Regions from separate parts of the Bradyrhizobium sp. WU425 genome, predicted to be linked through region 2. Evidence: riboswitches for the same ligand, from Rfam matches in the RefSeq annotation. Region 2 holds a riboswitch; the other holds the start of a gene.
What was found. Region 2 has a riboswitch for S-adenosylmethionine ahead of BcanWU425_RS36125 (O-succinylhomoserine sulfhydrylase). Riboswitches for the same ligand answer to the same signal wherever they lie in the genome.
Positions count from the first base shown of each region.

Region 1: it holds a riboswitch for S-adenosylmethionine, as region 2 does, so the genes downstream of both, metX (homoserine O-acetyltransferase MetX) here and BcanWU425_RS36125 (O-succinylhomoserine sulfhydrylase) in region 2, are expected to answer to the same signal.

Region 1 is NZ_CP088089.1:1,206,459-1,214,543, reverse strand. Features, by position in the region: gene BcanWU425_RS05805 (alpha/beta fold hydrolase) at 184-1,047, shown strand; gene metW (methionine biosynthesis protein MetW) at 1,099-1,761, opposite strand; gene metX (homoserine O-acetyltransferase MetX) at 1,777-2,979, opposite strand; SAM riboswitch at 3,070-3,149, opposite strand; gene BcanWU425_RS05790 (chorismate mutase) at 3,354-4,202, shown strand; gene hisC (histidinol-phosphate transaminase) at 4,237-5,331, shown strand; gene BcanWU425_RS05780 (prephenate/arogenate dehydrogenase family protein) at 5,328-6,266, shown strand; gene BcanWU425_RS05775 (hypothetical protein) at 6,381-7,949, opposite strand.
Region 2 is NZ_CP088089.1:7,585,817-7,593,901, forward strand. Features, by position in the region: gene BcanWU425_RS36110 (hypothetical protein) at 1-832, opposite strand, end outside; gene BcanWU425_RS36115 (PAS domain-containing protein) at 937-1,365, opposite strand; gene BcanWU425_RS36120 (2'-deoxycytidine 5'-triphosphate deaminase) at 1,543-2,679, opposite strand; SAM riboswitch at 2,760-2,839, shown strand; gene BcanWU425_RS36125 (O-succinylhomoserine sulfhydrylase) at 2,910-4,106, shown strand; gene BcanWU425_RS36130 (SGNH/GDSL hydrolase family protein) at 4,161-5,153, opposite strand; gene BcanWU425_RS36135 (SGNH/GDSL hydrolase family protein) at 5,166-5,945, opposite strand; gene BcanWU425_RS36140 (OpgC domain-containing protein) at 5,945-7,210, opposite strand; gene apaG (Co2+/Mg2+ efflux protein ApaG) at 7,415-7,807, shown strand; gene BcanWU425_RS36150 (Hsp33 family molecular chaperone) at 7,869-8,085, opposite strand, start outside.

The DNA of each region.
Region 1 (8,085 bases), 1.5 Mb from region 2:
ACACCCCACTTCCCCGTCGGCCCGTGCGGTGGCCGACATCCGCGGGCTGTATCAGTATCCTGATGTGGCGAGAACAAGACGCGGCCCCTAAGAATTTGGACGATGATTAATAAGTGCTACCATCGTATGCGCTGACCGCAGGACGGCATTCCAAAGCCGCAGCCACCTCAGGGAGAAAACCGGATGCCTCACGCCCTCACGAAGGACAATTGTCGACTCTATTTCGAAGAAGCGGGCACGGGCACGCCGATTATTTTTCTGCACGAATTCGCGGCCGACTACACCAATTGGGAGCCGCAGATGCGCTACTTCTCGCGCGGCCATCGCTGCATCACCTATTCCGCACGCGGCTACACGCCATCGGACGTGCCTGATGGCGAGGTCTACCGCTACACGCATTTCTACACCGATGCGCTCGCGGTGCTCGATCATCTGAAGATCGATCGCGCGCACTTCGTCGGCCTCTCGATGGGCGCCTATTCGTCGCTCCAGATCGGGCTCAACGCGCCCCAACGTGCGCTGTCGATGACGCTCGCCGGCGTCGGCTCGGGCTCGGAGATCGAGAACCTCGACGCTTGGCGCCAGCAGTGCCGCGCCAACGCGGAGCAATTCGAGATGCTCGGCTCAGCCGAAGTCGCAAAAGTCACGCGCGAGGCGCCGAGCCGGATTCCCTTCCTGGTGAAGGACCCGCGCGGTCACGCCGATTTTTATGCCGCCCTGGCGCGGCACGACGCCAAGGGATCAGCGCGGACGATGCGCGGCTTCCAGGCCGGCCGTCCCTCGATCTTTACGATGACGGACGCGATCAGAGCGGCCACGACGCCGGCACTCATCATCTGCGGCGACGAGGACGATCCGTGCGTGGGCGCAAGCCTGTTCCTGAAGAAGCATCTGCCGGCGGCAGGGCTCGCCATGTTTCCAAAGTCCGGCCACGTCCTTAATCTCGAAGAGCCAGCGCTGTTCAACGAAACGGTGGAACGGTTCGTCACGCTGGCGGAAGCGGGAAGATGGCCGGTGCGCGACCCGAGGTCACTGGCGGCGCATTAGCGCGAAGGCGTCACCAGGTACTGGGTCGCGTAGATGGGGTAACGGGCCGGCCTACTTCCTGCCGCCCCGCGTCAGCAGAAACACGCCCTGCTCGCCGAACAGATTCCACACCCACCAGGGCATCCGCAGCCGCAGCGGACGGCCGTAGAGGTCGAGCGCCTCGGCACGTTCCATCTTGACGTCGATCGCGTCGCAGAGCTCGACGAAATCCTTGATGGTGCAGAAATGGATGTTGGCGGTGTCATACCAGCTTGCCGGCAGGTTCTCCGTGCGCGGCATGTGGCCGCCGATCAGGAGCTGGAGCCGCATCTTCCAGAAGCCGAAATTCGGGAACGACACGATGGCGCGGCGGCCGATGCGCAGCAAATTCTCCAGCACCACTTTCGGCTGCCGCGTCGCCTGCAACGTCTGCGACAGGATCACGTAGTCGAAGGCGTCATCCGGATAATTCACGAGGTCGGTGTCGGCATCGCCCTGCACCACCGCAAGACCCTTGGCGACGCAGCGGTTGACGCCCTCGCGCGACAGCTCGATGCCGCGGCCGTCGACACCGCGGGTTTCCAGCAGTTGGAGCAGGTCGCCCTCGCCGCAGCCGACGTCGAGCACCTTCGAGCCCGGCTTGACCATCTCGGCCACCAGCACATGGTCGGCGCGAAAATCACCGGGTTGCCCGGCCACAACGCCGCCGAGCGGCAACGTTTCCTGTACAGACATGCCTAGTCGTCCTTGTTAAGCATTCCTGGCGGTAAGCCCGCGCGCCTTGCCCGCCGATTGCAGGAAGGCACGGGCGATGTCGAAGAACTCGGGCACGTCGAGCAGGAACGCGTCGTGACCGCGATCGGTCTCGATTTCGGCGAACGACACCCGCGCGCTCGACGCATTCAGCGCGTGCACCAGCGCGCGCGATTCCGAGGTCGGGAACAGCCAGTCGCTCGTGAAGGAGACCACGCAGAAGCGGGTCTGGATTCCCGCGAACGCCTTCGCCAGCACGCCACCATGGTCGGCGGCGATGTCGAAATAGTCCATCGCGCGGGTCAGATAGAGATAGGAGTTGGCGTCGAAGCGCTCGACGAAGGACGAGCCCTGGTAGCGCAGATAGGACTCAACCTGGAAGTCGGCGTCGAAAGAGAAAGTCGGCAGCTCGCGGTCCTGCATGCGCCGCCCGAATTTTCGATGCAGCGCGGCGTCGGAGAGATAGGTGATGTGCGCCGCCATCCGGGCGACAGCGAGGCCACGATGCGGATGGATGCCTCGATCGGCATAGCCGCCATGGTGCCAGTCGGGGTCGGCCATCACCGCCTGGCGGCCAAGCTCGTGGAACGCGATGTTCTGCGCCGAGTGTCGTGTCGAGCAGGCAATCGCCAGCGCGGAGAACACGCGACTCGGATACGCCGCAGTCCATTGCAGCACTTGCATGCCGCCCATCGAGCCGCCGACGACCGCGAACAGCGTGTCGATGCCGAGCCGGTCGATCAGCATCGCCTGCGCGCGCACCATGTCGGGGATGGTGATGACGGGGAAATCGAGCCCCCAAACCTTGCCGGTCGCGGGATTGATCGAGGCCGGGCCGGTCGAGCCCATGCAGCCGCCGATCACGTTGGAGCAGATGATAAAATACTCGCTGGGATCGAGCGGTCGGCCCGAGCCGACCAAAGTCTCCCACCAGCCGGGCTTGCCGGTGACAGGGTGCACATTGGCGACGTGCTGGTCGCCGGTCAGCGCATGGCAGATCAGGATCGCGTTGGAGCGATCGGCATTCAGCTCGCCATAGGTCTGGTAGGCGATCTGGAACGGGCTGAGATCGACCCCGCAGTCGAGCCGCAGCGGCTGCTCCGAGCCGAACTGCGCGACGTGCGAACTCGGATGATCCACCTCGTGCGACCGCTCGTCGGCGGTGATCGCGGGACTCGGAATTGACTGGACGCCAACCATCTGACCATCGACCTCGTTTGCGGTCGTCGTGGTGACCGCATTGACATCAGGCCATGAAAAACCCGGCCTGAACGATAGGTTCGGCCGGGATCGAAAGCGTCCCCGGCCTGTTTAGCGAGTTTTTTAACGTGGCTGCAAGCCGGCCGGCTCAAATGACCACGGAACGGGTAAAAACTACCGTCCTGGACGGTTTTCGTCAAGTCACGGCCCGGATCAGCCAAATTCGCCTGTCGCGCCACGGGCGGAAAGGGCCCGATTTCTCTTTGCATTTCTCTTTGCTTTCGCAGCCCCGACTGCCTAATCAGGATATCCATCACAGCGGTGACGGCTCGACTGATCCGCATTGGAACGCCTCTCAGCAGCACCTGTCAGACATGTCCCAACGTCCGCCCGCGCCACCATCACTCCAGGAATTGCGTAAGGAGATCGACGCGATCGACGAGGGCATGCATCGCCTGCTGATGCAACGCGGCGACATCATCGACCGCCTGATCCAGGTGAAGCAGACCCAAGAGGTCGGCTCGGCGTTCCGCCCGGCACGCGAGGCCTCCATGATGCGCGACCTCGTGCAGCGTCATCGCGGCATCCTGCCGCTCGACACGGTCGAGAGCATCTGGCGCGTCATCATCGCGACCTTCACCTATGTCCAGGCCCCGTTCTCGGTCCACGCCGACATCTCGGCGAGCGAGCCGGCCATGCGCGATTCCGCGCGATTCCATTTCGGCTTCACCGTGCCTTACGTCGCGCATTTCAGCGCGCAGGCGGCGGTCGAGGCCGTCGCGAAGTCCAAGGGCGATCTGGCGCTGGTCTCGGCGACCTCGAGCCGCACGCCGTGGTGGCTGTCGCTGGAAGAAGCTGGCGCGCCAAAGATCATCGCGCGGCTGCCCTTCGTCGAGCGCGCCGACCATCCGGCGGCGTTGCCCGTGTTCGCGGTCTCGCGCGTCGCCGACAGCGCGCTGGTGACGGAGGTCGAGACCTTCAGCGTACGCGTCTCTGGGTGGAATGCGGAGGTCGCGCGCGCCCTGTCGCCGCTCGCTGAGATCGTGGCGGTGCCCGACACCGCCTTCGACGGCGCCGCGCTGCTGGTCTCGGTCACCGCGACAAGCAGCATCGACAAGATCAAGGCTGCCCTGATCGAAGCGGGGGCCTCGGTGCGCTCCACGGCCCTCGTCGGCAGCCACGCAACGCGCTATACGGTGCCCCCGACCGGGTCGAAATCGTAAGTCGCGAACCGCTTAAGCCAGTCCGGAGTTGAAGATGTCCCGCCCCATGCCGAATCCCGGCATTCTCGATATTGCGCCCTATACGCCCGGCAAGACCCCGGTGGCAGAGCCCGGCCGCAAGGTGTTCAAGCTCTCGGCCAACGAGACGCCGTTCGGGCCCTCGCCGAAGGCGATCGAGGCGTTCAAGCAGGTGGCGGATCATCTGGAAGACTATCCGGAAGGAACCTCGCGCGTGCTGCGCGAAGCAATCGGGCGCACCTTCGGGCTCGATCCCAACCGCATCATCTGCGGCGCCGGCTCGGACGAGATCCTCAACCTGCTCGCCCACACCTATCTCAGCCACGGTGACGAGGCGATCTCGACCACGCACGGCTTTCTGGTCTATCCGATCGCGACCATGGCGGTCGGCGCGAAGAATGTCATCGCGGCCGAGAAGAACCTCACCTGCGATGTCGACGCCATCCTCAAGGCGGTGACGCCGAAGACAAAGCTGGTCTGGCTCGCCAACCCCAACAATCCGACCGGCACCTATGTGCCGTTCGACGAGGTCAAGCGCCTGCGCGCCGGCCTGCCCTCGCACGTGCTGCTGGTGCTGGACGCAGCCTATTGCGACTACGTCTCGCGCAACGATTACGAGATGGGGATCGAGCTGGTCGCGACCACCGAAAACACGGTGGTGACCCACACCTTCTCCAAGATCCATGGTCTTGCGGCGCTGCGCATCGGCTGGATGTTCGGCCCCGAGCACATCATCGACGCGGTCAACCGCATCCGGGGTCCCTTCAACGTGTCGACGCCGGCCATGTACGCCGCCGTTGCCGCGATCGAGGACACAGCGCACCAGGCCATGTCGAAGCAGTTCACCGAGACCTGGCGCGACTGGCTCGCCGAGGAGATCGGCAAGCTCGGGCTGAAGGTGACGCCGAGCGTCGCCAATTTCGTGCTGATCCACTTCCCGACCGAGGGCAAGACCTCGGACGCAGCCGACGCCTTCCTCACCAAGCGCGGGCTGGTGCTGCGCGGCTTGAAGAACTACGGCCTGCCGCATTCGCTGCGCATGACCATCGGCACCGAGGAGGCCAACCGCCTCGTCGTCGAGGGCCTGCGCGACTTCATGGCCGGACGATGAGCGCGACCCCGCACTTCCAGCGCGTTGCGCTGATCGGCTTCGGCCTGATCGGGGGCTCGATCGCGCGCGCCGCGAAGCTCCAGGGCCTGGCTTCCGAGATCGTCACCACCGCGCGCTCGGAGAAGACGCGCGCACGCGTGATGGAGCTCGGCATCGTCGATCAGGTCGTCGCGACCAATGCGGAAGCCGTGAAGGACGCCGATCTCGTCATCCTCTGCATTCCCGTCGGCGCCTGCGGCCCGGTGGCGCAGGAGATCTCCGCGCATCTCAAACCCGGCGCGATCATCTCCGACGTCGGCTCGGTCAAGGGCGCCATCGTCAGGGATATGGCGCCGCACCTGCCGGAAGGCGTCCATTTCGTGCCGGCGCATCCCGTCGCAGGCACCGAGCATTCGGGTCCCGATTCCGGCTTCGCCGAGCTCTTCATCAACCGCTGGTGCATCCTCACCCCGCCGGAGGGCGTTGATGCGGCTGCCACCGATCGCCTGCGCGCGTTCTGGACGGCGATGGGTGCCAAGGTCGAGGTCATGACGCCGGATCATCATGATCTCGTGCTCGCGATCACCAGCCATCTGCCGCATCTGATCGCCTACACCATCGTCGGCACCGCCGACGAGCTGGCGCAGGTGACGGAGTCAGAGGTCATCAAGTTCTCCGCCGGCGGCTTTCGCGACTTCACGCGCATCGCCGCCTCCGATCCGACGATGTGGCGCGACGTCTTCCTGGCCAACAAGGAAGCCGTGCTGGAGATGCTCGGCACCTTCACCGAGGATCTGGCAAAGCTCACCCGCGCGATCCGCCGCGGCGACGGCGAGGCGCTGTTCGACCACTTCACCCGCACCCGCGCCATCCGCCGCGGCATCGTCGAAATCGGCCAGGACTCAGCCGCGCCCGATTTCGGCCGGCCGCATGCGCAGCTCGGCAACAAACCGTAGCACCGAAGTGGCCCGGATGGAGCGCAAGCGTAATCCGGGACTTCCGTCGCTTGAGGCAGGATTCCCGGATCGCGCTTCGCTCCATCCGGGCTACGAGCCTGCGTGGCTCCGTCACTAGAATGGGTAGTACCGGATCTGCGTCATGACGACATTGTCGTCGGTCTTCGGCGCGCCGCCGACACCGGCGAACGCGAACCGTTGCGTGTAGGAATATTGCAGGCCTGCTTTGAGTGTGCCGAAATTGCCTTGGTAGATGGTGTCGTAAATCCCGGCCGTGATCTGCCGAACCTCCCTGGTGTTGCCGTTGCAGGTCGCGCCCGCCGAGTTTTCGGTGAAGCAGCCGGTGTTGTTGTAGAGCGGATTGCCGTAGCCGAACGGCACCGTTCCAACATTGGCGAAATTCGCCTTGGCCTTTTCGAGGCCTGCATAGGAGTAGACATCGAGGCTGGGCGTCGCGTGCCAGATCAGGCCGACGGCGGCCGCCGTGACCGTCAGCGGGAGGATGGTGCCGTCCTGCGCCAGCGCCGCGTCGGGGAACGGCGTTGCCGTGAAGCGGCCCAGCACGCCATGCGAGCCATAGAGCTGAAGATCGAGAGTTTTCGGAATCAGCTCGGCGAAGATGTGACCGCCGAAGCTTCCGGTGTCGTAGGTGTGGTTGGCGTTATTGAAGCGGTCGAACAGCTGGCGGTAGAGCGCCCACGCCTCGACATGCAACTTATAGGGCCCGAGCCTTGGGTCCCAGGCTGCCTTGACGGTGACGTCGGGCACCTGATTCAGACTGACATTATTGAGGTTGTTGAAGAAGCTGCCGCCGGGACCGGTCAGATTGACCTGAAGGTTCGGGTTCAGCACGCCCTGTGGTCCGAAGGCGGGGGTGCCGACGGTCGGGACGTTGCCGCCGAAGAACGCTGTCTGGGCATTCTCGACCGACGCAGCCAGCTTGAACTCCGGTCCGATGTCCTGCCAGACGCGCAGCCCGGGCTGCCGTGCGGCAAGAAATCCCGGAACGGATTCGAAGTCGATCACGCCGGGCGCATCGACGCCGCGAGGATCGATGCCGGACTTGGTCGGCGCGTTCAGCGACCAGGATTGCCCGGCGAGGAAGTGAAGACCGAGATCGGTGCGGTCCAGTTCCAGGCTGAGCTGCCGCATGCGCGGATTGAACGAGTTGGTCGCAACCGAGCTCGCCGTCTGAGCCGCACCTTCGAAATCGATCTCGCCATAGCCCGCGAGGTGCGTGTCGGCATCGGCATTGCCCTCGGCCAGCACCGAGAACCTGCTCTGGCGTGCCGAGAAGCGCGTTTCCGGGATGTTGAAGTTGCGGCTCTGCTGATAGGGGATGAAGTTGTAGACTGAGCCGGTATCGGAAGCGAGATTGCGCGAGCGGTAGATGCCGGTGAGATCGACCCAGCCACCGAAGGTCAACGTCACGCCCTTGTAGCAGACCTTGCCGGCCGCACATGGATCGGCGGCGAGCGCCTTGTAACTTGCTGGTAACTGAACGGCCTTCGCCTGCGCTTCAACCTGTCGCGTCTTGCGCGCCTCGGAGTCCACGCGCTGCTGGAGCTCCTTCAGCTTCGCCTTCAGCGACTGGATTTCGGTTGTGACATTGTCGTCGGCATGCGCCTGCCCTGAACAGGCAGCGAGAATACCCAGCATCAGTCCGCAATTGATGATCCGCACTTGAAGCTTCCTCCATTTGGGAAGCGGATTGGATTCCGCGCGCCATCTCCGGCGCATGCATGCTTCCCTGGTGTGGAGTGATTTGAATGCGGCTGCGGTTATTCGCGGCGCCGTGCATCTTCTGCATCACGTTTTC
Region 2 (8,085 bases):
GCGCGACAAACAGCGCGTTGAGGAACGTCGCGAATTCGCTCGCACCGCCGCGGCCCATCGACAGCGCCGCAGCGACCTCATCGAAATATTGCATCCCGATCAGCTTGCCCGTGAGGTGCAGGAGATAGCCCGCATCCTCCGGACCGAACAGCTGCACCATCACGGGCGCGGCGGTGCGCACATATTCCATCGCATAGTTGCGATAGGCTTTTTCCAGTCTCGGCCTTGGCCAGCTTGCGACCGGCAACGCCGGAGCCGCGGCTGCATCGAACAGCGGGGCTTCGAGGTGCCGCGCGAACACGAGGCGCTGGTCGAGTTCGAGGGGCTGGTCATATTGATAATAGTAGCCTTCGAGCCCGTCCTGGCCGTCGACGCTCTGCTTGGTGCAGACGAACCCCAATCTGGTATCGCCGAGCGCCACGCCGTTGTTGGCGTGCCAGCCGCGCAGCATCGCGCGCGAGACTTCGCCCGGCACGCCGCAGATGGCAGTGCCTTTCCAGATCCAGCGCGGCGGCGGATAGCGGATCCAGGCTTTGCGGTCGCTCTCATACATGTATTCGACGTGCACGCCGCCGATCCAGTTCGAGAGATAGTGATATTGCGCGGCTGCCACGGCGGGCGGCAGATGGCTCAGCCCGAGCTTCTCCAGCCCCGGCAGGAAGCGCTCCTGCTGCTGGCGGCGGAACACGCGAAAGACGAACTCCGCAGCATCTGCCGTGCCGCGACGCGTGACCACGGTGAGGATCAGACCGGTGAAGTAGGCGTGATAGAGATCGGCAACCGCGCGCCAGCGTTTCCATTGAGCTTCCTGCGCGGGGTCTGGTGCGGTCATGTTCGCTCCCGATCGTTGTTCTGATCGAGTGTGTCACTGCATCCGGTGACGGACAAGTTGAGCCGCACGCAGGGAGCCCTGCACGCCGGCGCGCCAATTCCGCATCACGAATTTTGCGCAGGCTTAGTTTGCGAGGCTTTGGCGGCACGCTCGCGCTCGACGCGCTCGGTGACGTCGCGTGCCATCGCCACCGATCCTTGCACCACTCCAGCGGCGTCCCGCACCAGCGCAAAGGTCATCTCGATGTAGAGCTTGCGTCCGTCCTTGTGCAGCGCGCGGGTCAGTGTCGGCTTGCCCGCAAGCTTCATCGCGCCGCTGGCAAGCGCGGCCTCAAAACCTTTCCAGTGCGCGGCGCGCAGATGTTCGGGAATGATCAGGTCGAGATTCTGGCCCAGCGCTTCGTCCGCCGAGAAGCCGAACAGTGCGGACGATGCGCGGTTCCAGCGCATGATCGTGCCGGAGCGATCCGAATAGATCAGCGCGTCGGCGACGTCGTCGAGGATTCTTGCGTCGAGTTCGGATTGATCTGTCATTTCGCCACCTCGGACGTAGCCCGGATTCACTTCCCATCTTGACACAGATTCGGTGTCATCGCCCGACTTGATCGGGCGATCCAGTATTCCAGAGGCGGATGTGATCGAACCAATAGGCTACGGCGTACTGGATGCCCCGGTCAAGCCGAGGCATGACAGCGGAAGGTGAGGCTATCCCTACACCCGGAAATGCTTGCTCAGCTTCAGGCCCTGCGCCTGGTAGTTCGAGCCGATGCGCTGGCCGTACATCGCGTCGGGGCGGGCCAGCATCTTCTCGTAGACGAGGCGGCCGACGATCTGGCCGTGCTCGAGGATGAACGGCACCTCGCGCGAGCGCACTTCGAGCACGGCGCGCGAGCCTAGCCCGCCGGCGCCGGCATAGCCGAAGCCGGGATCGAAGAATCCGGCATAATGCACGCGGAACTCGCCGACCAGCGGATCGAACGGCACCATCTCCGCGGCGTAATCGGGCGGCACCTGCACCGCCTCTTTCGACGCGAGGATATAGAACTCGCCGGGATCGAGGATCAGGCTGCCGTCGGGACGGGCCGAGATCGGCTCCCAGAAGTCCTCGACGGAATAGCCGGCGCGGCGATCGACGTCGATGACGCCGGTGTGGCGCTTGGCGCGGTAGCCGACGAAGCCGCCGCTCTTCTCGCCGGAGAGATCAACAGAGACGGCGACGCCGCCGGTGAGGTCGGCATCGTCGATATCGACGAGACGCTCGGTCGCGTGCAGCGCCTCGAGGTCCTCGATGTTGAGGATGGCATCGCCGGTGCGGAAGCGCACCTGGCTCAGGCGCGAGCCCTCGCTGACCAGCACCGGAAACGTCTTCGGGCTGATCTCGGCATAGAGCGGGCCGTGATAGCCGGCACCGATCATGTCGAAGCGGCGGGTGCCGTCGGCGATCACGCGGGTGAAGACGTCGAGCCGGCCGGTCGAGCTCTTCGGGTTGGCGGCCGCGACGATTTCCGGCGGCAGCGCGAGGCTTTCAAGCAGCGGCACGATGTAGACGCAGTTGGTCTCCAGCACCGCGCCGTCGGCGAGGCTGAACTCGTGCAGCTTCAACTCGTCGATGCGCTCGGCGACCGTGGCGCCGGGACCGGGCAGGAAGCTGGCGCGAACGCGATAGGCGATATCGCCAAGACGCAAATCGAGGCTCGCCGGCTGGATCTGGCTTTCGACGAAGTCGTAAGCGGGCAGGATGAGACCGCCCTCCGCCATCGCCGCGATCATGCGGTCGGGCAGGATACCATTGGCGTCGGCGGCGACCGTGAACGTCAACCCGGGGTCCTCATCAGGGATCAAACACATCCCGACATGCGGGAAATATGAGCGTTTTACGGCTATCCGATGGACGTCTTGACGGAAAGGGCATTGCGGAATATGAGCATGACTTATCCCGTGGTGATTTGAGCCGGCCGGCTTGCAGCCACGTTAAATAAGTCGCTAAACAGGCCGGGGACCTCTGTGATCCCGGCCCGTGGAGATATTCCAGGCCGGTTTTTTTGTGACCATTCTCGATGGTCACTTCAGGAGGTCCTATGTCGAAGTCCCCGGCGCCAACCGCCCACTACCGTCCCGAAACTCGCCTGGTTCATTCCGGCACCTTACGCTCGCAATATGGCGAGACGTCGGAGTCGCTGTTCCTGACCCAGGGCTACGTTTACAACAGCGCCGAGGAGTGCGAGGCGCGATTCAAGGGCGAGGACCCCGGCTTCATCTATTCACGCTACTCCAATCCGACCATCTCGATGTTCGAGCGCCGCATGATCGAGCTCGAAGGCGCCGAAGCGGCACGTTCGGCCGCGACCGGCATGGCCGCGGTGACGACCGCGATCCTGGCGCCGCTCAAGGCCGGCGATCACGTCGTGGCCTCGCGCGCGCTGTTCGGCTCGTGTCTCTACGTCGTGCAGGATTTACTGCCGCGCTACGGCATCGAGACCACGCTGGTCGACGGCCTCGATCTCGACCAGTGGCAGCGCGCCATGAAGCCGAACACCAAGACGTTCTTCCTGGAGAGCCCGACCAATCCGACGCTCGACGTGCTCGACATTCCCGGCATTGCCGAGATCGCGCATAGTGGCGGCGCGCGGCTCGTCGTCGACAACGTGTTCGCCACCCCGATCTGGCAGAGCCCGCTCGCGCTCGGCGCCGACGTCGTGGTCTATTCCGCGACCAAGCACATCGACGGCCAGGGCCGCTGTCTCGGCGGCATCATCCTGTCCTCGGAAGCGTTCATCGCCGAGCACATCCACAATTTCATGCGCCAGACCGGCCCGTCGATCTCGCCGTTCAACGCCTGGGTCCTGCTCAAGGGGCTGGAGACGCTCGCCGTGCGCGTGCGCGCGCAGACCGAGACGGCCGCGCGCATCGCGGACGTGCTGGCGAGCCATCCGAAGATTTCGCGGCTGGTGTTTCCCGGCCGCGCCGATCATCCGCAGGCTGCATTGGTGAAGAAGCAGATGCGCGGCGGCTCGACGCTGGTCGGCCTCGAGGTCAAGGGCGGCAAGCAGGCGGCGTTCCGCGTGCTCAACGAGCTCAAGCTTGCCAAGATCTCGAACAATCTCGGCGACGCCAAGAGCCTCGTCACGCATCCGGCAACGACGACGCATCAGCGCCTCAAGCCGGAGGACCGCGCCGCGCTAGGCATCAGCGAGGGATTCATCCGCTTCTCGGCGGGGCTTGAGCACGCAGACGATCTGATCGAGGATCTGACGGCGGCGCTGGAGAAGGCGTGAGTTATTGTCGTCCCGGCCTAGTGCGCAATTGCGCATGGGGGCCTGGACGACAAGTCACATTGGCCGGTACGTCCGCACGTCCGCGGGCACGTTCACGCCGAGCTTGATCTGGCCGACGGAGCGAATGATGTCGTCGCCGAGGAGCTGGGCGAAGCAGGCATAGCCCCAATCGTTCATGTGCAGTCCGTCGGCGATCACGAAACTCTCGACCGGAAGCGATTGCTTCTCGTGCCAGTCGCGCATCACCTCGAAGCGCGGGAAGATGCCGACGTGACGGAGCTCGGCGACCTTGCCGAGCAGCTTCACCATCTTGCCGGCGCTCTCGGCGCGCTGGTTGACCGCGGGCGAATATTGCGGATCGACCAGCACGATGTCGGTGCCGCCGGTGGCCTGGATGCGAGCGATGCCGTCCTCGACAAGTTTGGCGGTCTCGCCAGGATCGAGATTGCGCAGCACGGCATTGGTGCCGACCTGCCAGATCACCAGATCCGGATGCACGTCGATCACCTCTTTCTGGAGACGCTTCATCATCTCGGGCGCATCCTCGCCGCCGACGCCGGCATTGACGACGGTGATGTCGGCGGTCGGATAGTGCCGGTGCAGCTGCGCGGCAAGGCGATTGGGATAGTTGAACTCCGGCGAGCTCGCGCCGAATCCCGCGGTCGACGACGAGCCGAACGCGACGATGACGACGGGCTGGCCGGCGACGAGCTTGCCCGCGACATGCGGCAGCGAGCCCATCGCCTTCGAGCCGCCCTTCGGCGACAGGCAGGGCACGCGGCTAAAGATGTCGCCGGCGGATTTCGCGACCTGCTTCACCTTGTCGATGGCGCGCGCCGTGATGCCGCGCTGGTCGGGGGACGTCGCTGCGACGGTGGTCTGGGACGGTGAAGCGGGAGCCGGATCAGCCGACTGCTGCGGGGCCGGTGTTGCCTGCGCGGCCTGCGTCTGCGCGTGGGACTGCGAGGCCGGACTCAGCAACAGCAGCACCGCTGCTGCGGGCACAGCCAGCCATGCCGTCAGGCAAAAAGGGCGGAGAGAACTCATTAACGCTAGACCTCAATTTTGCTGCTGGGCCGGCTCCAGATGGGCAGCGTCGATCAGGAACTGTGCCAACGCCCGGCCAAGGCAATCATGGACCTGCTTCGCCAACTCGGGCCCGCGCGACGGGCTGAATAGGTCGAACTGGCCCTGATCATTCCACTGCCGCATGATCGCGAACCGATCGAACAGCGGAATATCGTGCTCCTGCGCCACCACCCGCATATTGTCGAGGTATGGCGGCACCGAGATCATGGTTTCGGTACGCGGACTGTACTGCAAATTCATCAAGACGACGTCAGCCCCTGCCTTTTGCAACGCAACAACCCCTTCGGTCACCGCGCCACGAAAATCATCGGGATCGATGGCTCGGATAGCATCGACAGTCCCGGTCTGCCAGATGACCAAAGTAGGCGTTTTTGCTTCCATCAGCTTAACGAAGCTGGCAGCCGCCTCCTCGGCCGTTTTCTTGCTCTGTATTTCTACGGAGACGTGCACAGTCTCGGACGGCGGCAGCTTGTCCTTCAGGATGGCCTGCATCCGCGCCGGATAAGAGGCGTCCTCGGAAGCCGGAATCGTGGTCGAGCGACTGCCGATGACCAGGATTTCGAGCGGCTTGCCGGCCTTCACGGCATCGGCGACCTTGGGAAGCTGGCTTTCGCTGGTGAGCAGATAGGACGGCACTTCACAGGCTGCGGGCGCGGCTGAAGCAGCCGGCGCAGCATCGTCCGCGCGCGCCGGAGGCGCGGCGAGACCACCGCACAGCAGGATCAGGCTCAGGAAAACCTTCGCCTTCATCAGCCCCCTCCCGCCATATCGGCGCTGCCGACGGCGCTTTTGGTTTTCGAACCGCTCTTGTCAGCCACCCGCTTGTACCACGAAATCAGCCAGGCCATGGCCCACATGATCAGGATTCCGGAGAGACTTATTAGCGCATGCATGACCGGGCCGCCCGAGACTTCGGCCAGGATGAAATGGCCGGCAAAGGCGAGGAAGACGCCGAGACAGAATATCTCCAGGGAATGCGAGCCGCACAGGATCAGCGGCCGCAGCCAGGGCGATTTCAGGCCCGGCCAGTCCCGGGGCAGGACGCGCACGGTGAGCGCGGCCAGCGCCAGGAAATGCGTGAAGCGCAGCACGTCAAGGTCGGCCTTGTCGATCGGATACATCCACTGCTCGAGCCGCTTCGGCATGAAGTGGGAGAGCTGCGGCACATACCAGGTCAGCGTCACGTAGAATGCCGCAACCAGATAGGCGATCGCGATCCACATCGTCACCCGCGAAGCCAGAATGTGCGACATGCGTCGGGCACCCCCGAGCGCGCACCATGCCCCGAACACGAACAGCAATTGCCAGGCGAAGGGATTGAAGGCCCAGAAGCCGTTCGGATAGGCCGACAGATAGAGGTCGTATTCCCAGGTCACCGCGTAGAGCGCGACCGAGAGGCCGAGCGTCACGTCAGGGCGCCACTTCATCAGCCACAGGATCAAGGGCAGCGCCAGCATCAGCACGATGTAGAGCGGCAGCACGTCCATGTTGACCGGACGGAAGCGCAGCAGCAGCGCCTGCACGATCGTGACGTCGGGCTGCTTGAGGAAATCCATGATGCCCATCTCTTCGGTGTAGAGCGGGTTCTCGAACCTGGTCGCGACGTAGGAGATTTCGGCAAGGAAGATCGTGAACAGGAAGACGTGGGCGACATAGATCTGCCAGACGCGCCGCAGGATGCGCGCGGTGGCGACGACGATGCCGGACTCCAGCATCGCCCGACCGTAGACGAAGGCGGCGGTATAGCCGGAGATGAAGATGAAGATCTCGGTGGCGTCGCTGAAGCCGTAATTGCGGATCGTGAACCAGGTCAGAAGGCTCGGCGGCAAATGGTCGATGAAGATCAGCCACAGCGCAAGGCCGCGGAATAGGTCGAGCCGGAGCTCGCGCTCGCCGATGGCGGGCAGCGAAATGGCCGGCGCGGCCGCGCGCCGCTTCGCTCCCGCGGATTTGACCTCCACAGGTTTAGCGGTTCCCGCGATCGTCGATCCCGTCACTTGGTCGGCAATGGTCATCGGGGGCCTAAAAACCCTTCCGCAAATCGCGACGTGGCAAGGAGTGTACCGGTCCGGCCGTCATCTCGCAAAGCGACCGGATCACAAGCAAGTACATTTGCAAGCCCATTTGGACGTGTACTTCCCTGCGAATTCTGGCGGGACGATGTCGCCAAGGCGTCTCCGGCGTTTGGTTCCGGAGCGGTTTTCGGTATGATGGCAATCATGTACCGCGCCGTGACCCGCCAGATCGAAGTGACCGTCGAGCCGAACTTTGTTCCGGAGCAGTCGTCGGCCGACCGCTCCCGTTATTTCTGGGCCTACACCGTCGTCATCACCAATTCCGGCGACGAGACCGTGCAGCTCAAGACCCGGCACTGGATCATCACCGATGCCACCGGCCGGCAGCAGGAGGTGAAGGGCGAGGGCGTCGTCGGCGAGCAGCCGACGCTCGCGCCTGGCGAACGCTTCGAATACACCTCGGGCGTGCCGCTCACGACCGCCTCGGGCTTCATGACCGGCCGCTACCAGATGGTCAGCGCGACCGGCGAACGCTTCGAGATCGACGTGCCCACGTTCTCGCTGGACAGCCCGGACAACAAGCGGGTGTTGAATTAGGGCAGGAGATGGTGGGCGCGCTCCGCTTTGGCCGACCCTATCGCACCTGCAGGCTAACGCCTTACGCGTCTTCCACGCCTGCTTCATCCGGCGTGAACTCGTACACCGAGCTGCAGAACTCGCAGGTCACGACGACCTTGTCGTCCTTGACCATCGCGGCACGGTCGTCAGACGAAAAGCTCTTTAGCATCGATGCCACCGCATCGCGCGAGCAGGAGCATTGCGCCTTCAAGGGCAGCGGATTGAACACGCGCACGCCGCGCTCGTGGAACAGGCGG